2 linked regions of the Caldimonas thermodepolymerans genome follow. The main gene of each other region encodes a partner of the protein of the gene in region 2 in a complex. Links are inferred from orthologs where the notes say so. Each region holds a gene or a part of one and is shown on either strand. Other genes may lie near its edges.

Region 1 (14,438 bases), 210 kb from region 2 along the record:
CTTGCCCTCATGGTCGATGTCGAACTTGTGATGCGCGTGCTTGACGACCGAAACCCGCAGCCCCTCGCGCCGGAAGCGCCCGATGAGCTGCTCGATCAACGTGGTCTTGCCCGACCCCGAATAACCACAGAAACCAACGACCTTCATTGAACTGCCTTGAACTGCCGATCCTTGATGCGGATCAGCAATTCTGCGCGATATAGTCCTTCACCGCCTGCACCGACGGAGGAACCACCGTGAAACGCTTGGGCAGATCCTCGATGCCCTGCAGCGCGGCCGGGCGCTCCGGCTCGCGGCCCAGCGCCTCGCGGATCGTCGCGGCGAACTTGACCGGCAGCGCGGTTTCCAGCACCAGCGTGGTCACGCCCGGCTCCAGCCACTGGCGCGCGACCTTCAGGCCGTCCGCGGTGTGGGTGTCGATCATCGTGCCGCAGCGCTCCCAGGTGTCACGGATCGTCGCCAGGCGGTCGGCATGGGTGCTCTTGCCCGAGACGAAGCCGTAGTCCGCCACGCGGGCGAACTCCTGCGGCTGCAGCTGGAACGAGCCGCGCTGCTCCACGTCCTCGGCGAACAGCTGGCGCGTGCGCGCCGCGTCGCGGCCCAGCAGGTCGAACACGAAGCGCTCGAAGTTCGAGGCCTTCGAGATGTCCATCGAGGGGCTGGAGGTCTCGTGCGTCTCCGCGCTCTTGCGCACGCGGTAGACCCCGGTGCGGAAGAACTCGTCCAGCACGTCGTTCTCGTTGGTGGCCAGCACCAGGCGCCGGATCGGCAGGCCCATCATGCGCGCGACGTGGCCGGCGCAGATGTTGCCGAAGTTGCCCGAGGGCACCGCGAAGCTGACCTGCTCGTCGTTGCTCTTGGTGGCCTGGAAGTAGCCGGCGAAGTAGTACACCACCTGCGCGACTAGGCGCGCCCAGTTGATCGAGTTGACCGTGCCGATGCGGTAGCGGCGCTTGAACTCCAGGTCGTTCGAGACCGCCTTGACGATGTCCTGGCAGTCGTCGAACACGCCCTGCACCGCCAGGTTGTGGATGTTCTCGTCCTGCAGGCTGTACATCTGCGCCTGCTGGAACGGGCTCATGCGGCCGTAGGGCGAGAGCATGAACACCCGCACGCCCTGCTTGCCGCGCATCGCGTACTCGGCCGCGCTGCCCGTGTCACCGGAGGTGGCGCCCAGGATGTTGAGTTGCTCGCCGCGGCGGGCCAGCTCGTACTCGAACAGGTTGCCCAGCAGCTGCATCGCCATGTCCTTGAACGCCAGCGTCGGACCGTTGGACAGGGCTTCCAGGCACAGCCCCGGCTCCAGGGGCTTGAGCGGCACGATCGCGTCGGTGCCGAACACCGTGCGGTTGTAGGTGCGCTGCAGGATGTCGCGCAGGTCCGCCGCCGGGATGTCGTCGATGTAGAGCGACAACACTTCGAAGGCCAGCTCGGCGTACGACAGGCCGCGCCAGCGCGCCAGCGTCGCGGCATCGACCTGGGGATACTCGACCGGCAGGTACAGGCCGCCGTCCGGGGCCAGGCCTTCGAGCAGGATTTCGGAGAAGCCGCGGGGCGTGCGGTCGCCACGGGTGCTGATGTACTTCACTTGGAACTCCGTTCAGACCGACGCGTTCAGTTCAGCTCTTCCTTGCGGATGCGCACGATGGGCTGCAGCACCGTGGGCAGCGCCTCCATCTGAGCCATCGCGCGGTTCATGCGCCCTTCCTCGGTGTCGTGCGTCAGGATGATGAGGTCGGTCTGGTTCTCGTCGTCCCCCGCCTCGCGCTGCAGCACGGCATCGATCGAGATGTCGTGCTCGGCCAGGATGCCGGTGATGCGTGCCAGCACGCCGGCCTGGTCGGCCACGCGCAGCCGCAGGTAGAACGAGGTCACCACCTGGTCCATCGGCAGGACGGGCGTGTCGTCCAGCGCATGCGGCTGGAAGGCCAGGTACGGCACGCGATGGTCCGGATCGGCGGTGTGCAGGCGCGTCACGTCCACCAGGTCGGCCACCACCGCCGAGGCGGTCGGCTCCGAGCCCGCGCCCTTGCCGTAGTACAGGGTCGCGCCCACCGCGTCGCCATGGACGACGACGGCGTTCATCGCGCCCTCGACGTTGGCGATCAGGCGCGACTGCGGCACCAGCGTCGGGTGCACGCGCAGTTCGATGCCGTGCTCGCGGCGCTTGGTGATGCCCAGCAGCTTGATGCGGTAGCCCAGCTGTTCGGCATAGGTGATGTCGGCCGCCTGCAGCTTGGTGATGCCCTCCACATAGGCCTTGTCGAACTGCACCGGCACCCCGAAGGCGATCGCGCTCATGATGGCCGCCTTGTGCGCCGCGTCGATGCCCTCGATGTCGAAGGTCGGGTCGGCCTCGGCATAGCCCAGGCGCTGGGCCTCCTTCAGCACGGTGTCGAAGTCCAGTCCGCGCGAGCGCATCTCGCTGAGGATGAAGTTGGTCGTGCCGTTGATGATCCCGGCGATCCACTGGATGCGGTTGGCGGTCAGCCCCTCGCGCAGCGCCTTGATGATCGGGATGCCGCCGGCCACGGCAGCCTCGAAGGCCACCATCACGCCCTTGGCGCTGGCCGCCTCGAAGATCTCGGTGCCATGCACCGCCAGCAGCGCCTTGTTGGCCGTCACGACGTGCTTGCCGGCCTCGATGGCCTTGAGCACCAGCTCCTTGGCGCGGGTCGTGCCGCCGATCAGCTCGACGACGATGTCGATCGCCGGGTCGGTCACCAGCGCGTCGAAATCGGTGGTCAGCTCGACATCGGAACCGAGCGCGGCGCGCGCCTTCTCGGGGTTGCGCACGGCCACGCGGGCGATCTCGATCCCGCGGCCGGCGCGACGCTGGATTTCGGTCTGGTTGCGCTGCAGGACCTTGACGACACCGCTGGCGACGACGCCGGCGCCCAGCAATCCGATGCGGATGGGATTCATAGGAATGTGAACAGTGGAATTTCAGTAGGAATGACGTTTGCGGTAGTTCTCGAGGAAGCGCGCGATGCGTCCGAACGCCTCCGTCAGGTCGTCGGAGTTCGGCAGGAACACCACCCGGAAGTGGTCCGGCTGCGGCCAGTTGAAGCCGGTGCCCTGCACGATCAGCACTTTTTCCTCGGCCAGCAGCTCGTAGGCGAACTGCTGGTCGTCCTGGATCGGATAAACCTTCGGATCCAGCCGCGGGAACATGTACAGCGCCGCCTTCGGCTTGACGCAGCTGACGCCGGGGATCTCGGTCAGCAGCTGGTACGCCAGGTCGCGCTGGCGGCACAGGCGCCCGGTCGGCGCGACCAGGTCCTTGATGCTCTGGTAGCCGCCCAGCGCGGTCTGGATCGCCAGCTGCCCCGGCGTGTTGGCGCACAGGCGCATCGAGGCCAGCATGTTCAGGCCCTCGATGTAGTCCTGCGCGTGCTTCTTCTCGCCCGAGACCACCATCCAGCCAGCCCGGTAGCCGCAGGAGCGGTAGTTCTTCGACAGCCCGTTGAAGGTCACGAACAGCACGTCGTCGGCCAGCGAGGCGATGCTGGTGTGGGTGTTGCCGTCGTAGAGCGTCTTGTCGTAGATCTCGTCGGCGAAGATGATCAGCTGGTGCTGGCGCGCCACCTCGACCAGCTCCTTCAGCAGCGCTTCCGGGTACAGCGCGCCGGTCGGGTTGTTGGGGTTGATCACCACCAGCGCCTTGGTGCGCGGCGTGATCTTGGCCTTGATGTCGGCCACGTCGGGCAGCCAGTCGGACTGCTCGTCGCACATGTAGTGCACCGGCGTGCCGCCCGACAGCGACACCACCGCGGTGTACAGCGGATAGTCGGGCGCCGGGATCAGGACCTCGTCGCCGTTGTTGAGCAGCGCGTTCATCGCCATGCCGATCAGCTCGGAGGCGCCGTTGCCGAGGAACACGTCGTCGACGGTCACACCGCGGATGTTCTTTTCCTGCGTGTAGTGCACGACCGCCTTGCGCGGCGCGAACAGGCCCTTGGAGTCGGTGTAGCCGGCCGTGTGCGGGACGTTGCGGATCATGTCCTGCACGATCTCCTCGGGCGGCTCCAGGCCGAACGCGGCGAGGTTGCCGATGTTCAGCTTGATGATCTTGTGGCCCTCTTCCTCCATCTGGCGTGCCTTCTCCAGCACAGGCCCCCGGATGTCGTAACAGACGTTGGCGAGCTTGGCGGACTTGGACACAGGCTTCACGGGAACCTCCGCAGGTGGAAAGACCGGCACCAGCAGGGATTTGGGGCCGATGCTGCAGTGCAAAACCTATAATTTAACCACACGTATCTCCCGTGCCGCAGGCGCATTCCCCTCCTTGCCGCGCATCCGCGCATGTTTCTGACGTCATCGTGAAACTGCAGCCCGACCGGATCGATTCCGCCAACGTGATCGGCGCTCACGGCCCCGAAGGCGTGACCGTCAACGGCCAGCTGCATCGCAGCAGCATCGTCGTGCCCTTCCGGGGGGACGTCGCGGCCTGGCCGTGCACGCGCGTCGAAGACCTGCGCGCCGAGCACTTCGAACAGGTGGCGCGACTGCAGCCGGAGGTGGTGCTGTTCGGCAGCGGGCCGAAGCTGCAGTTCGCCCGGCCCGAGACCCTGCGCCCGCTGATCGAGCGCGGCATCGGCATCGAGACGATGGACACGGGGGCGGCCTGCCGCACCTACAACATCCTCGTGTCCGAGGGGCGCTCGGTGGTGGCCGCCCTGCTGCTCGCCGAATGAACGCCGCCGGCCCCGTACAAGCCCGCACGGAGCTTGGGACTTGACGGGAGCCGGTATAATCAAGTGCTACGCCGCACAGGCGCACCACTTCAAATAAACCTACATGACGCCAGCTCTGAATAAACCCCTTCCGGAATTTGAAGCGCTCGCGACTGGCGGTGTGAAGTACACGCCGCAGGCTTATGCCGGGCAGACGGTCGTGCTGTACTTTTACCCCAAGGACAATACTCCAGGCTGCACCACCGAGGCGATGCAATTCCGCGACAGGCACAAGGACTTCGTGAAGGCCGGTGCCGTGGTGTTCGGAGTCTCGCGCGACAACATGGCCTCGCACGACAAGTTCAAGGCCAACCTCGACCTGCCGTTCGAACTGATCGCCGACACCGAAGAAAAGCTCTGTCACATGTTCGGCGTGGTGAAGAACAAGATCATGTACGGCAAGAAGGTCAAGGGCATCGAGCGCAGCACCTTCGTGATCGACGGCGACGGCATCCTGCGCCATGAATGGCGCGGCATCAAGGTCGCCGGCCACGTCGAGGAAGTGCTCAAGGCCGTCAAGGCCCTCAAGAAGGCTGCCTGAGCGCCGTGGCGCGGCCGCCGCGCCGCACGCGCGACGCCGTTGATCCCGTATTCGACTTGTGCATAATGGGCCCATGCCCTTGCGCTGGACTCAAGCATGAATCGCAAAGCCGCACAGCTTGCTGTGCGGCTTTTTGTTTTCGCAGCCTGACGCCCGACATCGTCACTTCGCAATGCCACTGCCGAAACCTCCTGCCAAAAAGGCCACCATCCTGTCCCTTGCCGACATCGACGCCCAGGCTGCGCCGCGGGCGGCGAAACGTTCCTCCAAGGCAGAGCCGGCATCGCCTGCAGTGCTCGACCTGTTCGACCCGGTCGAGAAGCACCTTCCGGTGACGCGTCCGCCGCAGCAGGCCAGGCCCGCCGCCCCGGCCCCGGCCAAGTCCCCCGCCCGCGCCCGCTCGGGCAGCTCCCGGCGCACCGCCCCGGCAGGCCCCAAGCGGCTGTTCGTGCTGGACACCAACGTGCTGATGCACGATCCGATGTCGCTGTTCCGCTTCGACGAACACGACATCTACCTGCCGATGGTCACGCTCGAGGAACTCGACAGCCACAAGCGCGGCATGTCCGAGGTGGCCCGCAACGCACGCCAGGTCAGCCGCGAACTGGATGCCCTGGTGGCCGGCCACCCGGGCCAGATGCCCGAGGAGGGCATCCCGCTGTCGCGCACCGGCCACCGCGAAGCCGGCGGCCACCTGTTCTTCCAGACCCAGCTGCTCAACGTCGAGCTGCCGGACAGCCTGCCACGCGGCAAGGCCGACAACCAGATCCTCGGCGTGGTGCGCGCGCTGCGCGAGCAGCATCCGGAGCGCGACGTCACGCTGGTGTCCAAGGACATCAACATGCGCATCAAGGCGCGTGCCCTGGGACTGCCGGCCGAGGACTACTACAACGACAAGACGCTGGACGACGTCGACCTGCTCTACACCGGCGTGATGGCGCTGCCCCCGGACTTCTGGGAGCGTCACGGCAAGACGATGGAGAGCTGGCAGCAAGGCGGCTATACCTACTACCGCATCAGCGGCCCGCTGGTGCCCAGCCTGCTGATCAACCAGTTCGTCTACCTGGAAGCACCCGGCGTCGCGCCGCTGTACGCCAAGGTCACCGAGATCACCGGCAAGACCGCGGTGCTGCGCACGCTCAAGGAGTACACGCACCAGAAGAATGCGGTCTGGGGCGTGGTCGCACGCAACCGCGAGCAGAACTTCGCGCTCAACCTGCTGATGGACCCGGAGTGCGACTTCGTGACCCTGACCGGCACGGCCGGTACCGGCAAGACGCTGATGACGCTGGCCGCAGGCCTGAGCCAGGTGCTCGATGAACGCCGCTACACCGAGATCATCGTCACGCGGGTGACGGTGCCCGTGGGCGAGGACATCGGCTACCTGCCCGGCACCGAGGAAGAGAAGATGTCGCCCTGGATGGGCGCGCTGGACGACAACCTGGAGGTGCTCGCCAAGGCCGACACCGGTGCCGGCGAATGGGGCCGCGCGGCGACCAACGAGCTGGTGCGCTCGAAGATCAAGATCAAGAGCCTGAACTTCATGCGCGGGCGCACCTTCCTGAACAAGTACGTCATCATCGACGAGGCACAGAACCTCACGCCCAAGCAGATGAAGACGCTGATCACGCGCGCCGGCCCGGGCACCAAGATCGTCTGCCTGGGCAACCTGGCGCAGATCGACACGCCCTACCTGACCGAAGGCAGCTCGGGGCTGACCTACGTGGTCGACCGCTTCAAGGGCTGGCCGCACAGCGGCCACGTCACGCTGGCTCGTGGCGAGCGCTCGCGGCTGGCGGACTTCGCCAGCGACGTGCTCTGACGCCCCTGGCCTGCAGGTGCGCAAACGGCTCCCCCCGGGGAGCCGTTCCTTCCTGGGGCAAGGCCTCGCGGCGCCTCAGTACTCGTCGCCGCCGAAGCTGCCGGGAGCCAGGTTCTCGAACTTGGTCAGCGGCTTCAGGAAGGCCAGCTTCACGGTGCCCACCGGGCCGTTACGCTGCTTGCCGATGATGATCTCGGCGACGCCCGGCTCCTTGCAGGCTTCCTTGGTGTAGTACTCGTCGCGGTAGATGAACATGATCACGTCCGCGTCCTGCTCGATGGCGCCCGATTCGCGCAGGTCGGACATCATCGGCCGCTTGTCGGTGCGCGATTCCACGCTGCGGTTGAGCTGCGACAGCGCGATCACCGGGCAGCGCAGCTCCTTGGCCAGCGCCTTGAGGCCGCGCGAGATCTCGCCGATCACGGTCGCCCGGTTCTCCTCGCTGGTGTTGCTGCTGCCGCTCATCAGCTGCAGGTAGTCGACCACGATCAGGCCGAGCTGGCCGCACTGGCGCGCCTGGCGCCGCGCCCGGGCACGCAGCTCGCTCGGCGACAGGCCCGGCGTCTCGTCGATGAAGATGCTGGCGTTGCGCAGCCGCTCCACCGCCTCCGACAGGCGCGACCATTCGTCGTCGCGCAAGGCGCCGGTGCGCAGGTGCTGCTGGTCGATGCGGCCGAGCGAACCGACCACCCGCAGCGCCAGCTGGGCCGCCCCCATTTCCATCGAGAACACCACCACCGGCAGCCCCTCGTTGACCGCCACGTGCTCGGCGATGTTCAGCGCGAACGCGGTCTTGCCCATCGACGGGCGCGCCGCCAGGATGATCAGGTCGCCCGGCTGCAGGCCGGCCGTCATGCGGTCCAGGTCGAAGAAGCCGGTACGCACGCCCGTGACATCCTCGGCACCGTTCTCGGCCAGTTCCTGCACCCGGTCCAGCAGCTCGACGACCAGGGAGTCCATCGAATGGAAGCCTTGCTTGGCGCGCGAGCCCTCCTCGCCGATCTTGAAGATCTTGCCCTCGGCCTCGTCGAGGATCTGCGACACCGGCCGGCCCTGCGGGTTGAAGGCCGCGGTGGCGATCTCGTCGCTGGCAGCCACCAGCTTGCGCAGCACGGCGCGCTCGCGCACGATCTCGGCATAGCGGCGCAGGTTCGCGGCGCTGGGCACGCTCTGGGCCAGCGCGTTCAGGTACTGCAGGCCACCGCACTCCTCGGCCTTGCCCAGGCTCTGCAGGTGCTCGTAGACGGTGATCACGTCGGCCGGCTTGCTGGCGTTGATCAGCGCCCCGATCGCCGTGTAGATCAGGCGGTGCTCGTAGCGGTAGAAGTCGCTGTCGGTCAGCAGGTCGCCCGCCCGGTCCCAGGCGCCGTTGTCCAGCAGCAGGCCGCCCAGCACGCTCTGCTCTGCCTCGATCGAATGCGGCGGCACGCGCAGGCGCGCGACCTCGTCGTCGGCGCCGCCGCTGCGCGGCGCCGCCCCAGGAAATTCGGTACCGCTCGGGATGGCAGACATAAGGCAAAGAGCTTAGGACCAGCCCCCTGGCATGGCAAGGGAACAAGTCTGTGGACAAACGTTGGACAGCCTGGGGATGAAGCCCCGGGGCCGCCCCGGAAAAGCAAAAGGCCGGTCTTGCGACCGGCCTTGCCAGGACTGCAGCAGCCGCGAGGCGCCTCAGTCGGACTCGGGCACCACGCTGACGGTGATGTCGACCACGACATCGGTGTGCAGCGCCACCGACACCGGGTGCTCGCCGACGGTCTTGAGCGGGCCGGTGGGCAGGCGGACCTGCGCCTTGGCGACCTCGAAGCCCAGCTTGCCCAGGCCTTGCGCGATGTCGTAGGTGGTCACGGAACCGAACAGGCGGCCGTCGACGCCGGCCTTCTGGGCGATCTGGACCGTGATGCCGGACAGCTTCTCGGCCTGCGCCTGGGCCGCTGCCAGCTTCTCGGCCGCAGCCTTCTCGAGCTCGGCGCGCTTGGCTTCGAATTCCTTGATGGCCGCTTCGGTGGCACGACGGGCGGTGCCGGTCGGGATCAGGTAGTTGCGGGCATAGCCGTCCTTCACCTTGACCACGTCGCCCAGGTTGCCGAGGTTGGCCACTTTTTCGAGCAGGATCACTTGCATTGTTCGGGCTCCTCAGACCTTGTGCTGGTCGGTGTACGGCAGCAGCGCCAGGAAACGGGCGCGCTTGATGGCCGTCGACAGCTGGCGCTGGTAGATGGCGCGGGTGCCGGTCAGGCGGGCCGGGATGATCTTGCCGTTCTCGCCGATGAAGTCGCGCAGGGTATCGACGTCCTTGTAGTCGATCTCTTCAACGCCGGCGACGGTGAAGCGGCAGAAACGCTTGCGCTTGAACAGCAGGGACTGCTGGTTGCGACGACCTTTGCGGTCCTTGGAAAACTTGCTACGGGGCGGGGGCATGACGACCTCCTAAATGTCTATCTGTCGATCCGAATACAAAGCGTGGTTCAGAGAAGCTCGGTGATGTGGAACACCACCCCGCGACCGTTGCGCTGCGCAGCGAGGAAGCCGGCGAACTGCTGGGGCACGCCCAGCTCGATCCGGTTCAGGCGCTCTGCCATCGGCCCGATCACCACCGACCTCAGCTCCATGCGGACCTGGCGGGGGTGCCCGGCTTCCGTCACCGTCGACTCGTGCGCCAGGCGCAGGTCGAGGGCCGGAAGGCCGGCGGGCGTGTAGCGCATGCCACCACGCTCGACGATGCTTGCACTCAGAACCAGCCGGTTCATCAAGCCGCGTCGATGCAGGGGCTACGGCCGCAGCCTCGCCGTCAGGCCGACGCTTCCTGTTGCGCCTTCTTCGCCTCTTCCTTCTCGACCGCCTTCATCATCACGGACGGGGCGGTTTCGGCCTTGCTCTTCTGCACCGTCAGGTGGCGCAGCACGGCGTCGTTGAAGCGGAAGGCGGTTTCCAGCTCTTGCAGCGTTTCCTTGCTGCACTCGATGTTGAGGCAGACGTAGTGCGCTTTGGCGAGCTTCTGGATCATGTAGGCCAGCTGGCGGCGGCCCCAGTCCTCGACACGGTGGACCTTGCCACCGGCGTTGGTCAAGACGTTCTTGTAACGCTCGACCATCGCACCGACCTGCTCGCTTTGATCCGGATGGATCAGCAAGACGATTTCATAGTGACGCATGAACACTCCTTGTGGATTCGCGCCCTGGTCCTGTCGGACCCTGCGCAGGAAAGCCGCCCCGGGGCGTCACACCGTCGCGACGCCGCCCGGATGAAGGTCCACCCTTCCCTTCCGGATTGCGCCCCAATAGCCGGGTGCGGCAAGGAAAGCGGCAAAGTATAGCAGATTTGCAACAAAAAAGCCCGCCGGGATGGCGGGCTGGAGGAACCGGGCCGCCCTGGGCAGGTGGCGGCCCGTCGCGCAACCGAAGCCGGCCTCAGGCCGACTTCAGGTTCGGATACCGGACGTGTTCGACCAGTTCCTGGATCTCCTTCTTGGGCGCCGGCGTGATCAGGCTGACGATGATGATCACCGCAAAGCCCACCGGCACGCCGAACAGGCCGGCCGAGATCGGCTCGATGCCCCACCACAGCTCGATCGGGTCGGTGACGCCGAACACGCGGCGCAGCCAGGGCTGGGTCGTGGCCATGTAGTAGAAGGTCAGGCCCAGGCCGGCAACCATGCCGCACACGGCACCCGCGCTGGTCGCACGCTTCCAGAAGATGCCGAGCACGAGGGCCGGGAAGAACGCGGCGGCTGCGAACGAGAACGCGGCAGAGACCAGGAACAGGATGTCCGCGGGCTTCTGCGCGGCCACGTACGCGGCACACAGGGCCACCACCAGCAGCAGCATCTTGGAGATCATGACGCGGCGGGAGGTGGGCGCGTTCGGGTCGATCATCTTGTAGTACAGGTCGTGCGACAGCGCGTTCGCGATGGTCAGCAGCAGGCCGTCGGCGGTCGACAGCGCGGCCGCCAGACCACCCGCGGCCACCATGCCGGACACCACGTACGGCAGGCCGCCGATCGCCGGAGTGGCCAGCACGATGATGTCGCCGCCGATCTTCATCTCGCCGAGCTGGAAGATGCCGTCCTTGTTGACGTCGGTCACCGACAGCAGCGACGGGTCAACCCGGCTCCAGGCGGCAATCCAGTCAGGCAGCTGGTCGAACGGCGTGCCCACCAGCAAGGTGAACACCTCGTACTTGACCAGCACCGCCAGCGCCGGCGCCGTGAAGTACAGCAGGAAGATGAAGAACAGCGACCAGGCCACCGACTCGCGCGCTTCCTTCACCGACGGCGTGGTGTAGTAGCGCATCAGGATGTGCGGCAGCGCGGCGGTACCGACCATGAGGCAGAACACCAGCGCGAGGAAGTTGCGCCGGGACTTCACGAAGGTCGCCTGCTCCGCCTCCGAGCCGTTCGGGTCGCCCGCGAACACCTGCGCGTGCGGCGGCATGCCTCCCAGCGGCTTGGCGCGCGCCTCTGCCGCGGTCTTGGCCGCGGTGTAGGCCTGGCGCGCCTCCGCCTCGGTCTGCGGCAGCGCGGCGAGCGCCTTCTCGGCGGCCTGGATCTCGGCCAGCGGCGCATTCTGGGCCTTCAGGTCGGCCAGGCGCTGCTCGGCGGCGGCCTTGTCGGCTGCCATCGCGGCGGGCACGTCCTTCAGCTTGGCCTCGGCCGCGGCCGCCTGCTGCTTGAAGATCTCGATGACCTCGAGCTCCTTCGGATCGTTGCGCAGGCGGGCTTCGGCCTCGGTCACCTTCTGCAGCTGGTAGCCGTAGACGAGCTGCGGCAGCGGAATGTTGGTCTGCTTCACCGACAGCCAGACCACCGGGATCATGTAGGCGATGATCAGGATGATGTACTGCGCCACCTGCGTCCAGGTCACGGCACGCATGCCGCCGAGGAACGAGCAGACCAGGATGCCACCCAGGCCGACGAAGATCCCGATCTCGAACGCCAGCCCCGACAGGCGGGCGGTGATGATGCCCACGCCGTAGATCTGCGCCACCACATAGGTGAAGGAGCACAGGATCGCCGCGGCGATGCCGATCAGGCGGGCCAGGTTCCCGCCATAGCGCGCGCCCAGGAAGTCAGGGATGGTGAACTGCCCGAACTTGCGCAGGTACGGCGCCAGGAACAGCGCCACCAGGCAGTAGCCGCCGGTCCAGCCCATGATGAAGGCCAGGCCGCTGTAGCCGGTGAGGTACAGCGTACCGGCCATGCCGATGAAGGATGCGGCGGACATCCAGTCGGCGCCGGTGGCCATGCCGTTGTAGATGGCCGGCACGCGGCGCCCGGCGACGTAGTACTCGGCTGCGTCGCTCGTGCGGCTCATGATGCCGATGCCGGCATACAGCAGCACGGTGGCGAGCAGGAAGATGAAACCGATCCAGTTCCGGGGCAGGCCCATCTGCTCCAGGACGGCCAGCACCAGCACGAAGATGATGAAGCCGCCGGTGTACCAGCCGTACACCTTGTTGAGCTGCTTGCGGAACGCGGCATTCGCGGCTGCGCTCGAGCCGCTGCCGCCTGCGGTGGGGGTGAGTCCGGCCATGTGTCAGTCCTCCTCGGCAACGCCGTGTTCCTGATCCAGCCTGTTCATGTACCTGGCGTAGTAGACGATGATCAGCAGGTACACGATCAGGGCTCCCTGGGCGCCCACCCAGAAGCTGAATGGCCAGCCAAAGAACGTGAAGTTGAGATCGCGGGCGAAATATCCGATCACGAAGGTGACGAAGAACCAGATCAGCGTCAGGATGGCGCTGATCCGGAGGTTCTTCCGCCAGTACGCTTCGTGTTTGCTTGTCAACTGCATGGCAGTGGTCTCCTCTGGTGTGCACGCCCCGGACGGCACGCCCGGAGCACGAAAGCAACCCGCTTGCGTCTCCTCCTGCAAGCCTGCAGCCGGGCTGCGCGGGGCCTGACGCCACGCCGTCACCGGCATGGCGGCCTGCCACGTCACACGGCCAAGCCGGTTTCGCGCTCCAGCTGAGCGGCGACCTTGGGCTCGAAGCCCTTGAGATGGCGGATGATCTTCGCCGCCTCTTCGGGCTCGTGACGATCCACATGCACCCGCGCCAGCTGGTACCAGGCATACGGGCTCATGGGCTGCAGTTCGGTGTTGCGCTTGAGGGCCTCGATGGCCTCGTCGAAGCGGTGCGCGCGGATGAGCACGAGGCCCAGGCCGTACCACGCACGATCCAGCTTGGGATCGAGTTCGAGTGCCCGGCGGAAGGCGGCCTCGGCCTCGCCGTAGCGGCCGGCCTCCTCGAGCAGGAAGGCGTAGTTGAACCAGGCCGCCGCCCCGTAGTCGGGGTGCCGGTCGGTCAACTCGCGGTAGTCGGCGATCGCCTCCTCGCGCCGGCCGGCGGTGGCCAGCAGATGCGCCCGGCTGGTCAGCGCGTATGGATCGCCCGGGAACTCGTCGAGCATCCGGTCGAACACCGCCTGCGCCCGGGCGTTGCGGCCGAGCGCGAGCCAGAACATCGCCTCCCACTTGAGGCGACGGTAGTGCCAGCGGTGGTGGAAAGCGGTTCCTTGGTTCACCGACATGCCTGCACTCCGATCTCGACACAGATGCTGATGACCGTCAGCGTGGCCACCACCCAGGCCAGAGCCAGCAGGAGGAAGGCCACCAGGGGCACGTGGGCGTCGATCACGATGCGGGGCGAGATCAGCCGCGCCGCCTTCACGAAGGGCCGCGTGAGGATGCAGAAGATCTGGTAGAAGAGATTGCTGTCCCGGTGGCGACCGGCAATGAGACCCAGCAGCCATTGCCCCACGAACGCCATCAGGGCAATTTCTGCGATCAGCTTGACCGCGGATGCCAGGAACAGCATCGCTTACCTTTGTCTCGTGATCCTGTAACCATTCTTGGCCCGAGCCTTACAGATTTCTGACACGACGGGCGCATCCCGGAACAAGCGAGATCCGGAGTTTCCCTAGCCACAGGAACGAAAAAGGCTCCCCGTGGGGAGCCTTCGTCAGGGACCGCGGGCGCCTTACTTGCGCTCGGCCAGGCGCTGCCAGGTGTCGATCACGGTGTCCGGGTTCAGCGAGATGGACACGATGCCTTCCTGCGCCAGCCACTCGGCGAAGTCCGGGTGGTCGCTCGGGCCCTGGCCGCAGATGCCGACGTACTTGCCCACCGCGCGGCAGGCGGCGATCGCGCGCGAGATCAGCGCCTTGACGGCGGCGTCGCGCTCGTCGAAGTCATGCGCCAGCAGCTCCAGGCCGGAATCGCGGTCCAGGCCCAGGGTCAGCTGCGTCAGGTCGTTGGAGCCGATCGACATCCCGTCGAAGTACTCCAGGAACTGCTCGGCCAAGATGGCGTTGCTCGGCACCTCGCACATCATGATGACG
Region 2 (14,590 bases):
AGGCCGCCGGCCACCGCGCACAGCGCCGCGCCGACGCCGAACACCAGCGTGAACAGGCGCCGGATGTCCGAGCCCATCGCCAGCGCCATCTCGCGGTTGGACGCGCCCGCCCTCACCCGCATGCCGATGCGCGTGCGCACCACCAGCAGGTACAGCAGCGCCGCCACCGCCAGCCCGACCGCGATGATCAGCATCCGGTACGCCGGGTACTGGAAGCCGGGCCACAGCTCCACCGGCCCGGCCAGCGCCGCCGGCGGGTTGAGCAGGATGGGCTGCGCGCCCCAGATCATGCGCACCGCCTCGTTGCACATCAGCAGGATCGCGAAGGTGCCGAGCACCTGCGACAGGTGGTCGCGCTGGTAGAGCCGCCGCAGGATCGTCACTTCCAGCGCGATGCCGAACAGCGCGGTGCCGGCGATGCCGGCTGCCAGCCCCGCGAGGAAGGACCCCGAGGCCTGCGCCGCCGCCGCGGTGAGGTAGGCCCCCACCATGTACAGCGAGCCGTGCGCCAGGTTGATCATGTCCATGATCCCGAACACCAGCGTCAGCCCGGCGGCGAGCAGGAACAGCATCAGGCCGAACTGCAGGCCGTTGAGGGCCTGCTCGAGGATCAGCGTGGCGGTCATCCGCGCCCCCCTGCGGCCCGGCGCCCGCCCGGGCTGCGTCGGCGTGCAGGCAGGCGGCGCATCACTTCATCCTGCACTCGCCGACATAGGCGTCGGCATGGTCCTTGAAGACGGTGGACAGGGTGCGGTTGGTCACGCGCCCCTGCGCGTCCTTGACCACCACGCGCAGGTAGTAGTCCTGCACCGGGTGATGGTTGGTGTTGAAGCGGAACGCGCCGCGCACCGACTTGAAGTTGGCCGCCTTGAGCGCACGCCGCACGGCGTCCTTGTCCTCGATGCGGCCCTTGACGTCGCGGATCGCCGCATCGATCAGCATCGCGGCGTCATAGCCCTGGGAGGCGTACAGCGACGGCAGCCGGCCGTACTCCTTCTCGAAGTCGGCCACGAAGCGCTTGTTCTGCGGGTTGTCGAGGTCGTGCGCCCATTGCGAGGTGTTGAACATGCCGAGCATGGGATCGCCCACCGCGCGGATCACGTCCTCGTCGGCCGAGAATCCCGGGCCGAACAGCGTGACGTCCTTGGACAGGCCCGAGGAAACGAACTGCTTGATGAAGTTGATGCCCATGCCGCCGGGCAGGAAGATGTACAGCGCATCGGGCTGCGCGGCGCGGATCTGCGCCAGCTCGGGGGCGTAGTCCAGCTGCCCGAGCCGGGTGTAGATCTCCTGCACCACCTCGCCCTTGTAGAAGCGCTTGAAGCCGGTCAGCGCGTCCTTGCCGGCCGGGTAGTTGGGCGCCAGCAGCGCGACCTTCCTGAAGCCCTTGTCCGCCACCGTCTTGCCCACCGCCTCGTGCAGGTTGTCGTTCTGCCAGGCGACGTTGAAGTAGAACGGGTTGCACTGCGCACCGGCGTACTGCGACGGCCCGGCATTGGCGCTGATGTAGAAGGTCTGCGACGCGAAGATCGGCTGACCGATCGCCAGCATCACGTTGGAGAACACCACCCCGGTCATGAAGTCCACCTTGTCGCGCTTGAGCAGGCGGTCGGTGGTCTGGCGCGCCGCATCGGGGCTCTGCTGATCGTCGGCGACGATGACCTCGGCCGGCAGCCCGCCCAGCTTCCCGCCGGTGTGCTTCAGTGCCAGGTTGAAGCCGTCGCGGATGTCGATGCCCAGGCCCGCGCCCGGCCCGGACAGGGTGCTGAGAAACCCGATCTTGACACGGTCGGCAGCGGGGGCGCCGGTCGCCGCGGCCGCCAGGGTCAACGCAAGGACAAGATGACGCAAGGGCTCGGACATCACGGTCTCCTGGTGTGGGTGGAACGGAAGGCGCAAGCATGCACGAAGTCGGGGGCTTCCCGACAGCGGGTTACACCGCACCCGGCTTGAGCCGGTAGCGCTGCAGCTTGCCGGTCTCGGTGCGCGGCAGCGAGTCGCGGAACTCGATCGCGCGCGGGTACTTGTACGGCGCGATGCTGCGCTTGACGAAGTCCTGCAGCTCCTGCACCAGCGCCTCGCCCGGGCGGTGCCCCTCGCGCAGCACGACGAAGGCCTTGACGAGCTGGCCGCGCTCCTCGTCGGGCACCCCGATCACCGCGCATTCGGCCACCGCAGGGTGCGCCAGCAGGGCATCCTCCACCTCGGGCGCGGCGATGTTGTAGCCGGCCGAGACGATCAGGTCGTCGGTGCGTGACTGGAAGTGGAAGTAGCCTCGCTCGTCGAGCACGTAGGCGTCGCCGGTGACGTTCCAGCCGTGCTTCACGTACTGGCGCTGCCGCTCGTCGGCCAGGTAGCGGCATCCGGTCGGCCCCTTGACCGCCAGGTGCCCGATCACCCCGGGCGCGACCGGCCGGCCCTCGTCGTCCAGCACGCAGGCCTGGTAGCCCGGCACCACGGTGCCGGTCGCGCCGGGCACGGCATGCGCCTCGTCGGCCGAGATGAAGATGTGCAGCATCTCGGTCGAGCCGATGCCGTCGATCAGCTCGATCCCGGTGGCGTCCTTCCAGAGCTGGCGGGTGGCCGCCGGCAACGCCTCGCCGGCCGAGACGCACTTGCGCAGCGTGCCGCCGTGCGGCGCGCCGATGCGCAGGCGCTTCGCGTCGGCGGCCATCGCGCGGTACGAGGTCGGCGCGGTGAACAGCACGGTGGCCCCGAACTCCTGGATCGCCGGCAGCAGCAGCGGGGGCGCGGCCTTCTCCAGCAGCACGGTGGAGGCACCGATGCTCATCGGGAACAGCAGCAGGCCGCCCAGGCCGAAGGTGAAGGCCAGCGGCGGGCTGCCGATGAACACGTCGTCGGGCGCGGCCTTCAACACGTGCGGCGGCCAGCACGCGCAGATCGCCATCACGTCGCGGTGGAAGTGCATCGTGCCCTTGGGCTGGCCGGTGGTGCCGGAGGTGAAGGCAATGATGCAGGTGTCGTCCGCCGCGGTCGCGACATTGTCGAACTGTGCGCCCTGGCGCGCCATCGCCGCCTCCAGCCCCTGCGGCGACGGGTCCCGGAAGTGGCGCAGCTGCTGCAGCGTCGGGCACTGCGCCGCGGCCGCCTCGAGCTCCCCGGCCAGCGAATGGTCGCACAGCGCGTGCGAGACCTGGGCCTTGTCGATGATCTGCTTCAGCTCCTTGGCGCGCAGCAGCGGCATCGTCGCCACCGCGATGCCGCCGGCCTTCATCACCGCGAACCAGCAGGCCGCCAGCATCGGGTTGTTCGGCGCGCGCAGCAGCACCCGGTTGCCGGGCACCAGGCCCATCTCGCGCACCAGCACGTGGGCGATGCGGTTGGCCTGCGCCTGCAGCTGCGCGTAGGTCCAGCACACGCCCCCCGGCGCCCGGATGCACGGCCGGTCGCCCTGCCCGCTCTCGACCCAGCGGTCGAGCAGCTCGTGGGCACAGTTCAGCCGCGCGGGAAACTGCAGCTCGGGCAGCGTGAAGAGGAACTCCGGCTGCAGCTCCGGCGGCGGCAGGTGGTCGCGCGCGAAGGTGTCGACATGGGCGGTGTACGTCATGGCGCATGCTCCTTCTCAGGCTCGGGCGGCCTTGAGCAGCTCGCGGGCGATGATGAGCTGCTGCACTTCGGTCGCTCCTTCGTAGATGCGCAGGGCACGGATCTCGCGGTACAGCCGCTCGACCGTCTGCCCGCTGGTCACCCCCAGGCCGCCCCACATCTGCACGGCCGCATCGATGACCTGCTGGGCGCCTTCGGTGGCGGCCATCTTGGCCATCGCGGCCTCCTGCGTCACGGACTGCCCCTGGTCGCGCAGCCAGGCCGCGCGGTAGGTCAGCAAGGCGGCGCTGTCGATGGTGGTGGCCATCTGCGCCAGCCTGGCCTGGGTGAGCTGGAAGTCCGCCAGCGTCTGGTTGAACATGCGACGCGTGGTGGCACGCTGCAGCGCCTCGTCCAGCGCGCGGCGCGCGAAGCCGAGCGCGGCAGCCGCCACCGAGGTGCGGAACACGTCCAGCGTGCGCATCGCGAGCTTGAAGCCCGCACCCGGCATGCCCAGCCGGTTGGCCGCCGGGATGCGGCAGCCGCTGAATCGCAGCCGCGCCAGCGGGTGCGGCGCGATCACGTCGATGCGCTCGGCGATCTCGAAGCCGGGCGTGCCCGCCTCGACGATGAAGGCCGAGATGCCGCGCGCGCCGGGCGCCTCGCCGGTGCGCGCGAACACCACGTAGAGGTCGGCGATGCCGCCGTTGGAGATCCAGGTCTTCTCGCCGTCGAGCACGACCTGCCCTCCCTCCTCGCGCGCGGCGCACTGCATCGCCGCGACGTCCGAGCCGGCCTCGGGTTCGGACAGCGCGAAGGCACAGATCACCTCGCCGCGCGCCACGCGCGGCAGCCAGTGCGCACGCTGTCCGGGCGTGCCTTCCAGGCTGATCGCCCCCGAGCCCAGCCCCTGCATCGCGAACGCGAAGTCCGCCAGCCCGTCGTGGCGGGCCAGCGTCTCGCGGATCAGGCAGATCGCGCGGGTGTCGATCGGGGCAGTGCCGTCGGCCACCGCGTGACGCAACCAGCCGCCCTCGCCCAGCAGCCGCACCAGCGTGCGGCAGGTGGCATCGACGTCCGCCCCGTGGGCGGCGCCGGGCAGCCGCTCCTGCGCCCAGGCGTCCAGCGCCTGCACGAGGCGCCGGTGGCGCTCCTCGAAGAACGGCCAGTCGAGATAGCGGGTGTCGCTCATGGCCGTCTCCTGCTCCTGGCTTCAGTTGCCCTCGAAGGTCGGGCGGCGCTTCTCGACGAAGGCGTGGTAGGCCCGCGAGAAGTCCTCGGTCAGCATGCACAGGGCCTGGGCCTGCGCCTCGGCCTCGATGGCCTGGTCGATGCCCATGTCCCATTCCTGGTGCAGCATGGCCTTGGTCAGGCCGTTCGCAAATGTCGGGCCATGCGCCAGCTCGTGCGCCAGTGCTTGCGCCTGCTCGAGCAGATGCTCCGGCTCGCACAGGCGGTTGAAGAAGCCCCATTGCAGGCCCTCCTCGCCCCCCATCGCACGGCCGGTGTAGAGCAGCTCGCTGGCCCGGCCCTGTCCGATGATGCGCGGCAGCAGCGCGCAGGCGCCCATGTCGCAGCCCGCCAGCCCGACACGGTTGAACAGGAAGGCGGTGCGGCTGCGCGCCGTGCCGTAGCGCAGGTCCGAGGCCATCGCGATGATCGCGCCGGCACCGGCACAGACCCCGTCCACCGCGGCGACGATGGGCTGCGGACAGTGCCGCATCGCCTTGACCAGGTCCCCGGTCATGCGGGTGAACATCAGCAGCTCCGGCGCCTTGAGCCGCAGCAGCGGGCCGATGATCTCGTGCACGTCGCCGCCGGAGCAGAAGTTGCCGCCTGCGCCGGTGACCACGACCGCCTGCACGTCCTCGGCGTGGCGCAGCCGGCCGAACAGGTCGCGCAGCTCGGCGTAGGCATCGAAGGTCAGCGGGTTCTTGCGCTGCGGCCGGTCCAGCGTGACGGTGCCCACGCGCTCGTGCACCGTCCAGCGGAAATGCCGCGCCTCGTAGCCGGACAGCCGGATGCGGTTGCCGGCCACCAGGGCCGGGTCGACACGGGGTTGATCTGCGGACATCGTCACACCACCTCCTGGGACTGGTTCTGGCGCGCGGCCATGTGCACTCGCAACCGGCCAAGCAGCTCGTACAGCGTCTTGCGATCGCCATAGCTCAGGTCGGAAAACAGCTCGATGACCCAGGCCTCGTGCTCGCTCGCGATGCGCTCGAACACCTCGCGGCCCTGGCGCGTCAGCTTGAGCAGGAAGGAGCGCCGGTCGTCGGGCACCGCCTCGCGCACGACCAGGCCCTCCTTCTCCAGCTCGTCGGTCAGGCCGGTGATGCTGCCGCCGGTCACCATCAGGTAGCGCGACAGCGCGTTCATGCGCAGCCCCTCCGGGTGACGGTGCAGCTGGGCCAGGTAGTCGAAGCGAGCCAGCGTGATGCCGAAGCGCGCGCGCAGGCGCTTGCGGATCTCGGTCTCGATCTGCGTGGTGCACGACAGCAGGCGCAGCCACAGCTTCAAGGCCATGTGGTCGTCCGACGCCACCCGGGCCTCCAGCCCGATGCGGTGATCGTCCAGCGGGGAGACGGGCTTGCGCTTCATGCCAGCTCCCCGCCGCAGATCGCGATCGCCTGGCCGTTGACCGCGCCGGCCGCCTCCCCGCACAGCCAGCGCACCGCGTCGGCCACCTCCTGCGGTTGCACGATGCGCCCCTGCGGATTGCCGGCGGCGAACTGCGCGCGCACCTCGCCGGCGCTGCGGCCGGTCTTCTCGACGACGCGGGCGATGCTGTCGCGCAGGATGTCGGTGTCGGTATAGCCCGGGCACACCGCGTTGACGGTGACGCCCTGTCGCGCCACCTCCAGCGCCAGGGCGCGCGTCAGCCCCACCACGCCGTGCTTGGCGGCCACGTAGGCCGAGACGTACGCGTACCCCTTCAGCCCGGCGGTGCTGGCGATGTTGACGATGCGGCCCCAGCCGGCCTCGAGCATGTCGGGCAGCGCCTGCTGCGCGCACAGGAAGCTGCCGGTGAGGTTCACCGCCAGCATGCGCTGCCACAACGCCGCCGAGGTCTTGCGAAACGGCGCGCTCTCGGCCTGGCCCGCGTTGTTGACCAGGATGGCCACCGGCCCCAGCCGCCCGCGCGCCGCGGCGAACGCCGCCTGCACCGCCTCGGCCTCGGCCACGTCGACCGCCACCGCGGCATGCGGGCCGCCCGGCAGCTCGCGCGCGAGCGCCTGCAGCGCGTCGTGATGGCGTCCCATCAGGGTCAGGCGCGCCCCCTCGGCAGCCAGCGTGCGCGCGATCGCCGCGCCGATGCCGCGCGCCGCGCCGGTGACCACTGCATGACGTCCTGGCAGGCCCATGCGCTCACACCCCCAATGCCAGGTTGGCCTGCTGCAGCGGCGACAGCCCCGCGACCTGCGCCGCGGCCGCCTTCTCGCGTTCCAGGTTGCGCTCCAGCTGCGTCTTGGCCGCGCGGTACGGGCGGGGCCATTCGAGATCGGTGTAGCCGATCCGGGCCGCCTCCATCAGCGTCCAGGCCGGGTTGGCCAGGTGCGGCCGCGCGATCGCGCACAGGTCGGCACGGCCGGCGGCGATGATGCTGTTGACGTGGTCCGCCTCGGAGATCGCCCCGACCGCGATCGTGGGGATGCCCGCCTCGTTGCGGATGCGGTCGGCAAAGGGCGTCTGGTACATGCGCCCGTACACCGGCTGCTGGCGCACGCTGACCTGGCCCGAGGAGCAGTCGATCATGTCGGCACCGGCGGCCTTGAAGGCGCGCGCGATCTCGACCGCGTCGTCGGGCGTCGTGCCGCCCTCGACCCAGTCGTGCGCCGAGATGCGTACCGACATCGGCAGGTGCCCGGGCCAGGCCTCGCGCATCGCGCGGAACACCTCGAGCGGATAGCGCAGCCGGTTCTCCAGCGGCCCGCCGTACTCGTCGTCACGCCGGTTGGTCAGCGGCGAGATGAAGGCCGACAACAGGTAGCCGTGCGCGCAGTGCAGTTCCAGCCAGTCGAAGCCGGCCGCGGCGGCGCGCCGCGTCGCGGCGACGAAATCGGCCTTGACACGGTCCATGTCCTCGCGGGTCATCGCGCGCGGCACCGGGCCGTCCTCAAGGTAGGGCACCGCCGAGGCCGAGATCAGCGGCCAGTTGCCTTGCGGCAGCGGCCGGTCGGCGCCCTCGCCCTCCCAGGGGGCGTTGGTCGAGCCCTTGGGGCCGGCATGGCCCAGCTGCAGCGCGATCTTCGCGTCGGTATGCGCATGCACGTAGTCGACGATGCGCTGCCAGGCCTGCTGCTGGGCGTCGTTCCACAGCCCCGGGCAATGCGGCGTGATGCGCGCATCGGGTGACACGCAGGTCATCTCGGCGAACACCAGGCCCGCCCCGCCCATCGCGCGGGCGCCCAGGTGCACCAGGTGGTAGTCGCCCGGGATGCCGTCGACGGCCGAGTACTGCGCCATCGGCGAGACCACGACGCGGTTCTTGAGCTGGAGGCCGCGCACGCGGTACGGCGTGAACATCGGCGGCACCGGCTGCGCGTGCGGCGCGCGCCGCACCCCGCTGCGCTCGGCCAGCCAGTCCTCGTAGCGTTCGACGTAGCCGCGGTCGCGCAGGCGCAGGTTCTCGTGGCTGATGCGCTGCGAGCGCGTCAGCAGCGAGTAGGCGAACTGCTCGGGCGGCAGGTGCACGTAGCGCCTGACGTTCTCGAACCACTCGGTCGAGTTGCGCGCCGCGTTCTGGATGCGCAGCACCTCGACGCTGCGCACCGCCTCGTAGTCCTGCAGCGCGCCCATCAGGTCGCCGCGGCGTTGCCCGATGCAGCGCGCCAGCTCGATCGCATCCTCCAGCGCCAGCTTGGTGCCCGAGCCGATCGAGAAGTGCGCCGTGTGCGCCGCGTCGCCCATCAGCACCACGGGCGCGCGCCCGTTGTGATGCACCCAGGTCCGGCAGACCACGCGCGGGAAGCGGATCCACTGTGCCGAGCCGCGCAGGTGCGCCGCGTTGGACATCAGCCGGTGGCCGTCCAGGTACTTCGAGAACAGCGTCTCGCAGAACGCGATGGCCTCTTCCTTGTCCATCCGGTCGAGGCCCGCGGCCCGCCAGACCTCCTCGGGCGTCTCGACGATGAAGGTCGAGGTGTCCGTGTCGAAGCGGTAGGCGTGGGCCTGGAACCAGCCGAACTCGGTTTCCTCGAAGGCGAAGGTGAAGGCGTCGAACAGCTTGTGCGTGCCCAGCCACACGAAGCGGCAACGACGCAGGTCGATGTCGGGCTGGAACACGTGGGCATACCGGTTGCGGATGCGGCTGTTCAGCCCGTCGGACGCGATGATCAGGTCGGCATCGGCGAACTGCTCGTCGCTTTCCACCTCGGTCTCGAACTGCAGCTTCACGCCCAGCGCCTCGCAGCGCGCCTGCAGGATGTTGAGCAGCCGCTTGCGACCGATTCCGCAGAAGCCGTGTCCGCCCGAGCGCACCGTGCGGCCGCGGATGTGGATCTCGATGTCGTCCCAGTGGTTGAAGGCATCCAGGATCGCCTGCGCGGTCGGCGCGTCGGCCGCCTGCAGGTTGCCCAGGGTCTGGTCCGAGAACACCACGCCCCAGCCGAAGGTGTCGTACGGCCGGTTGCGCTCCACCACGGTGATGTCGTGGCCCGGATCCGCCTTCTTCATCAGGAGGGCGAAGTACAGGCCGGCCGGCCCGCCGCCGATGCAGACGATCTTCATGCCAGGACACTTTAGGTCTCAAGTATTGAGACTTCAATGAATTTCTCGCCGGCCGGCCTCATGGTTTCTACCGAGCCCCCGTCGCACCGGCGGCCTGCCGGATCGGCCCGGAGTTCGTCCACAATTGACGTTTACGTTCACGTCAATCCCACACGACCTTTCAGGAGCACGAACATGGACATCCAGGGCAAGGTTTTCATCGTCACCGGCGGCGCCTCGGGGCTGGGTGAAGGCGCGGCACGCATGCTCGCGCGCGAGGGCGGCAAGGTGGTGATCGCGGACCTGCAGGTCGACAAGGGCGAGGCCGTCGCCCGCGAGCTGGGCGGCGCCTTCGTCAAGTGCGACGTCGCCAGCGAGGCCGACGGCAAGGCGGTGGTCGAGAAGGCCACCTCGCTGGGCAAGCTGGTCGGCCTGGTCAACTGCGCCGGCATCGCCCCGGCAGCCAAGACCGTGGGCAAGGACGGTGCCCACCCCCTGGACCTCTACACCAAGGTGATCACGGTCAACCTGATCGGCACCTTCAACATGATCCGCCTGGCCGCCGAGGCCATGTGCAGGAACGAGCCCGAGCCCACCGGCGAGCGCGGCGTGCTGATCTCCACCGCCTCGGTGGCGGCCTACGACGGCCAGATCGGCCAGGCCGCCTACTCGGCCTCCAAGGGCGGCGTGGTCGGCATGACGCTGCCCATCGCCCGCGACCTGGCGCGCAACGGCATCCGCAACATGACCATCGCCCCGGGCATCTTCGGCACGCCGATGCTGTTCGGCATGCCCAAGGAGGTGCAGGATTCGCTGGCCGCCAGCGTGCCCTTCCCCTCGCGCCTGGGCACGCCCGAGGACTACGCCAAGCTGGTGCATGCGATCGTCACCAACGAGATGCTCAACGGCGAGGTGATCCGCCTCGACGGCGCGATCCGCCTGGCTCCGCGCTGATCGTCCCGGGCTCGGGTAACGCTTCGACACGCAGGCGGAGCACGGCGCCGCCGTAAGATGCCCCGGCACTCCCGGCCGCCAGGCGACTGGCGGCGCCCGCCAGACCCACGAGGAGTCCCATGAAGCTGCGCCTTGCCCTTTCCTGCCTGGCCGCCGCGGCCCTGTGCGCCGGCTGCGCCACCGCCCCCGAGTTCCGCTACACCCCGCCGGACGAACCCGAGGCCGCGTCCGGCTACATCGACAAGCCGGGCTGGGCCACGAAGACCTTCGCGGTCGCCGCCGCCAACCCGCTGGCCACCGACGCCGGCTACCAGATCCTCCGGGCCGGCGGCTCGGCGGTCGACGCGGCGATCGCGGTGCAGATGGTGCTGACCCTGGTCGAGCCGCAGTCCAGCGGCATCGGCGGCGGCGCCTTCCTGCTGCACTGGAACGGCCAGCAGCTCGAGGCCTACGACGGCCGCGAAACCGCGCCGGCGGCAGCCGACGAGAACCTCTTCCTCAAGCCCGATGGCCAGCCCATGGCCTTCTACGAAGGCGTGGTCGGCGGCCGCTCGGTGGGCGTGCCCGGCACGCTGCGCATGCTGGAGCTGGCGCACAAGGAACACGGCCGCCTGCCCTGGGCCACGCTGTTCCAGCCCGCCATCACGCTGGCGGAAAACGGCTTCCGGGTCAGCCCGCGGCTGCACGCCCTGCTGCGCAGCGAGCAGCACCTGAAGAAGGACCCGGTGGCCGCGCGCTATTTCTACAAGCCCGACGGCGACCCGCGTGACGTCGGCATGGTGCTGCGCAACCCCGAGCTGGCCGCGGTGCTGCGCGAGGTCGCCGCGCGCGGCGCGGATGCCTTCTACACCGGCGCGATCGCGCGCGACATCGTCGCCAAGGTGCAGGGCCACCCGACCAACCCGGGGCGCATGACCGAGCAGGACCTGGCCAGCTACCGGCCGAAGAAGCGCGAGGCGCTGTGCTCGGACTGGCTGCGCTACCGCCTGTGCGGCTTCCCGCCGCCCTCGTCCGGCCACATCGCGATCGCGCAGATCCTGGGCATCATGGAGCACGCCGCGCCGGTGGCGCAGCCGCTGGTCGACGGCCTGCCCGGCCCCGACCTGCTGCACGTCTACACCGAGGCGGCCCGGCTGGCCTTCGCCGACCGCGCCCGATACGTCGCCGACCCGGACTTCGTCCAGCCCCCCGCCGGCTCCTGGCGCAGCCTGATCGACCCCGCCTACCTGAAGGAGCGCGCCGCGGCCATCGGTGTGCAGTCCATGAAGACGGCCAAGCCCGGCGCGCCGCGCGGCGGCGCGGTGGCCTACGCCCCGCAAGCGGACCAGGTCGAGCGCGGCACCTCGCACATCTCCATCGTCGACCGCTACGGCAATGCGCTGGCGATGACCACGACGATCGAGGACCAGTTCGGGGCGCGCCAGATGGTGCGCGGCTTCCTGCTCAACAACGAGCTGACCGACTTCTCCTTCGCGCCCGCGGCCGACGGCCTGCCGGTCGCCAACCGCGTCCAGCCGGGCAAGCGCCCCCGCTCCAGCATGAGCCCCACGCTGGTGTTCGAGCAGGGCACGAACCGGCTGGTGATGAGCCTGGGCTCGCCCGGCGGCGCGGCCATCATCCACTACACCGCCAAGACGCTGCTCGGCACCCTGCAGTGGGGCCTGGACGCGCAGCAGGCGATCAGCCTGCCCAACTTCGGCTCCAACAACGGCCCGACGCTGCTGGAGGAAAAGCGCTTCCCGGCCGCCACGCTGGAGGCGCTGCGTGCGCGCGGCCACGAGATCCGCGAGATGAACATGACCAGCGGCCTGCAGGCCATCCAGCGCACGGCCGAGGGCTGGTTCGGCGGCGCCGACCCGCGCCGCGAAGGCATCGTGATGGGCGACTGAGCGCCTGCACCGGCGGGAACCCCGCCGCCCCGGCCGGGCGGCGGCTTGGGTAGACTCCTGCAGTGATCCCGCCGAGCTTCAAGCAAGACCTCCTCGCACGCGCCGACATCGTCCAGATCGTCGGCCGCTACGTGCAGCTCAAGAAGGCCGGCATCAACTTCAAGGGGCTGTGCCCCTTCCACAACGAGAAGACCCCCAGCTTCATCGTCAGCCCGACGCGCCAGACCTACCACTGCTTCGGCTGCGGCGCGCACGGCAACGCGATCGACTTCCTGATGGAGCACGGCGGGCTGGGCTACGTCGACGCGGTGCGCGAGCTGGCACAGGAATTCGGCCTGCAGGTCCCCGAGGAGCACGGCACCCCCGAGCAGCGCGCCCAGGCCGCGCAGGAGCGCGAGCGCCGCGCCACGCTCACCGACGTGCTGGGCCGTGCGGCCGAGCACTACCGCAAGCAGCTCAAGGCCAGCCCCCGGGCGGTGCAGTACCTCAAGGGCCGCGGCCTGACCGGCGGGATCGCGGCCCGCTTCGGGCTGGGCTACGCCCCGCCCGGATGGCGCACGCTGGCCAGCGTCTTCCCGCAGTACGACGACCCGCTGCTGACCGAGTCGGGCCTGGTGATCGCCCAGGGCGAAGGCGAGGAGGCGCGCCACTATGACCGCTTCCGCGACCGCATCATGTTCCCGATCCGCAACGTGCGCGGCGAGGTGATCGGCTTCGGCGGGCGCGTGATCGACGAGGGCGAGCCGAAGTACCTGAATTCCCCCGAGACGCCCGTGTTCGTCAAGGGTCGCGAGCTGTACGGCCTGTACGAGGCGCGCGCCGCGCTGCGCGAGCGCGGCTACGCGCTGGTGGTCGAAGGCTACATGGACGTGGTCGCGCTGGCCCAGCTGGGCTTTCCCAACGCGGTGGCCACCCTCGGCACCGCCTGCACCGCCGAGCACGTGCAGAAGCTGTTCCGCTTCACCGACCAGGTCGTGTTCAGCTTCGACGGCGATGCCGCCGGCCGGCGCGCCGCGGCCCGCGCGCTGGAAGCCGCCCTGCCCCACGTGACCGACACCCGCAGCGCGCGCTTCCTGTTCCTGCCGCCCGAGCACGACCCCGACTCCTACATCCGCGCCTTCGGGCCCGAGGCCTTCGAGCGCTGCGTCGCCGAGGCCGTGCCGCTGTCGCGCCAGCTGGTCGAGACCGCCCGCGAAGGCTGCGAGCTGGGCAGCGCCGAGGGCCGGGCGCGCTTCCTGGCGCAGGCGCGCCCGCTGTGGCAGGCGCTGCCCGACGGCCTGCTGCGCCGCCAGATCTTGGCCGAGCTGGCGCAGCACGCCGCGATGCCGGTCGACGAGCTGCATCAGGCCTGGATCGGCGACGGCGGCCATGCCGCGCCGTCCCACCGGCCGGCCGGGCGCGAGGCCGGGGGCCCCGGCAGCCGCCCGGGCCGGCGCCCGCCCGCCTCGCGCCGGCTGCTGTCGGGCACTCCCACGTTGCTCGACCGGGCGCTGTGGCTGCTGGTATGCCGCTGCGAGCTGTGGAACGAGCTGTCGCCGGCGGCCCACGACCTGCTGGCCGAGCAGGTCGCCCCCTACGGCCCGGCCTTTGCCTGGATCGAGCGGCACCTGAACGACCAGGGCCCGGTCAGCGCCACCACCCTGCTGGAAGAAATGGCACGCGAGGACTTCGGCAACGGCAGCGAGGCGCTGGTGCAGCGCCTGCGCGAGCTGCACGAGCCCGAGGACGGCGTGGACCTGTCGTGCGAGCTGGCCATCGTGGTGGACCGGCTGCTGCTGCGTGCGCTGGAGGACGAGCGGGCCATGCTGTTCGAATCCGGCGCCCTCGACCCCGAGACCTTGCAGCGGGCGCGCGAGTTGCTCGACCAGTGCAAGGCGCTGAAAGACCGCATCGAAAGCCTGGTCGCCGCCCGCGACCGTTGATTTGCCACGGTTTTCGGCCCTTGACAAACCCGTTTTTTTGACAAACAGGGATGCGTCGGCGATAATTTCCGGTTTGATGCGCGGCAAGAGTGACAGCAGCACCTTCCGGATCCGGCCACCCGCGACACGGGGATGATCAGGCCAAACCCTCCCGCAAGGGCTGCCCTCGAAGACAGTTCACGCCAGCTTGCCCACCTGAGCCGACGCTTGACCTTCGGATCGATGTCCTCATCTGTTCCGGATCAGACGCGTCAGGCTCTGTCCTGCCTGCCAGTTTTCCCGCATGTGCCCGCCGGTGGCGTCATGCGGCCTGCCGGCTGGCCGTCTGAGCCCAGATCCATCCGAGGAAGTTCATGACCGCGAAGAAATCCGCCCCCGCGAAATCCACCGCCAAGGCTGCCAAGGCCACGGAGACCGAAGAGAAGAAGGTCACCAAGGCGGCCGCGGCGAAGGAAGAGAAGGAAAAGACCAAGCCGGCTGCCAAGGCCGCCGCGAAGACCACCCGCGCGGCCAGGAGCAGCGCGGCCGACGACGGCAAGCCCAAGGCCAAGCGCGGCCGCAAGCCCAAGG

The links.
Region 1: the proteins of dnaG (region 2) and dnaB are in contact, whole or in part, in a crystal structure (PDB 2R6A), measured with the Geobacillus stearothermophilus proteins. The link is inferred for Caldimonas thermodepolymerans from one-to-one orthologs. Residues at the interface, in WP_049624496.1 of Geobacillus stearothermophilus: Lys456, Leu457, Leu458, Pro459, Ala460, Asn463, Ala464, Leu467, Leu535, Leu536, Ile537, Ala538, Gln544, Glu545, Asp548, Tyr549, His552; in WP_033016901.1 of Geobacillus stearothermophilus: Ser13, Glu15, Ala16, Gln18, Glu91, Leu92, Asp94, Ala95, Val96, Pro97, Thr98, Ala99, Ala100, Asn101, Tyr104, Tyr105, Ile108.

The regions. Positions count from the first base shown.
Region 1 is NZ_CP064338.1:2,072,762-2,087,199, forward strand. What follows is about bases 6,394-9,203. They hold dnaB (replicative DNA helicase), read right to left. Parts: upstream 8,612-9,203; coding sequence 7,175-8,611; downstream 6,394-7,174. Other genes in these bases: IS481_RS09710 (PhoH family protein), read left to right, coding at 6,394-7,099; rplI (50S ribosomal protein L9), read right to left, coding at 8,771-9,203. In the rest of the region: mobB (molybdopterin-guanine dinucleotide biosynthesis protein B), read right to left, coding at 1-147; thrC (threonine synthase), read right to left, coding at 182-1,588; IS481_RS09690 (homoserine dehydrogenase), read right to left, coding at 1,615-2,925; IS481_RS09695 (pyridoxal phosphate-dependent aminotransferase), read right to left, coding at 2,947-4,173; IS481_RS09700 (Mth938-like domain-containing protein), read left to right, coding at 4,323-4,697; IS481_RS09705 (peroxiredoxin), read left to right, coding at 4,801-5,277; more of IS481_RS09710, read left to right, coding at 5,450-6,393; more of rplI, read right to left, coding at 9,204-9,223; rpsR (30S ribosomal protein S18), read right to left, coding at 9,236-9,520; priB (primosomal replication protein N), read right to left, coding at 9,568-9,849; rpsF (30S ribosomal protein S6), read right to left, coding at 9,891-10,253; IS481_RS09740 (sodium:solute symporter family protein), read right to left, coding at 10,510-12,630; IS481_RS09745 (DUF4212 domain-containing protein), read right to left, coding at 12,634-12,891; IS481_RS09750 (tetratricopeptide repeat protein), read right to left, coding at 13,035-13,628; IS481_RS09755 (hypothetical protein), read right to left, coding at 13,619-13,915; ppsA (phosphoenolpyruvate synthase), read right to left, coding at 14,078-14,438. UniProt on the Escherichia coli protein: The main replicative DNA helicase, it participates in initiation and elongation during chromosome replication. Travels ahead of the DNA replisome, separating dsDNA into templates for DNA synthesis.
Region 2 is NZ_CP064338.1:2,280,289-2,294,878, forward strand. What follows is about bases 11,629-14,590. They hold dnaG (DNA primase), read left to right. Parts: upstream 11,629-12,160; coding sequence 12,161-14,020; downstream 14,021-14,590. Other genes in these bases: ggt (gamma-glutamyltransferase), read left to right, coding at 11,629-12,098; rpoD (RNA polymerase sigma factor RpoD), read left to right, coding at 14,374-14,590. In the rest of the region: IS481_RS10715 (branched-chain amino acid ABC transporter permease), read right to left, coding at 1-626; IS481_RS10720 (ABC transporter substrate-binding protein), read right to left, coding at 688-1,863; IS481_RS18370 (AMP-binding protein), read right to left, coding at 1,934-3,568; IS481_RS18375 (acyl-CoA dehydrogenase family protein), read right to left, coding at 3,584-4,738; IS481_RS10730 (enoyl-CoA hydratase family protein), read right to left, coding at 4,760-5,620; IS481_RS10735 (MarR family winged helix-turn-helix transcriptional regulator), read right to left, coding at 5,623-6,147; IS481_RS10740 (SDR family NAD(P)-dependent oxidoreductase), read right to left, coding at 6,144-6,911; IS481_RS10745 (bifunctional salicylyl-CoA 5-hydroxylase/oxidoreductase), read right to left, coding at 6,916-9,276; IS481_RS10750 (3-hydroxyacyl-CoA dehydrogenase), read left to right, coding at 9,451-10,209; more of ggt, read left to right, coding at 10,329-11,628. UniProt on the Escherichia coli protein: RNA polymerase that catalyzes the synthesis of short RNA molecules used as primers for DNA polymerase during DNA replication.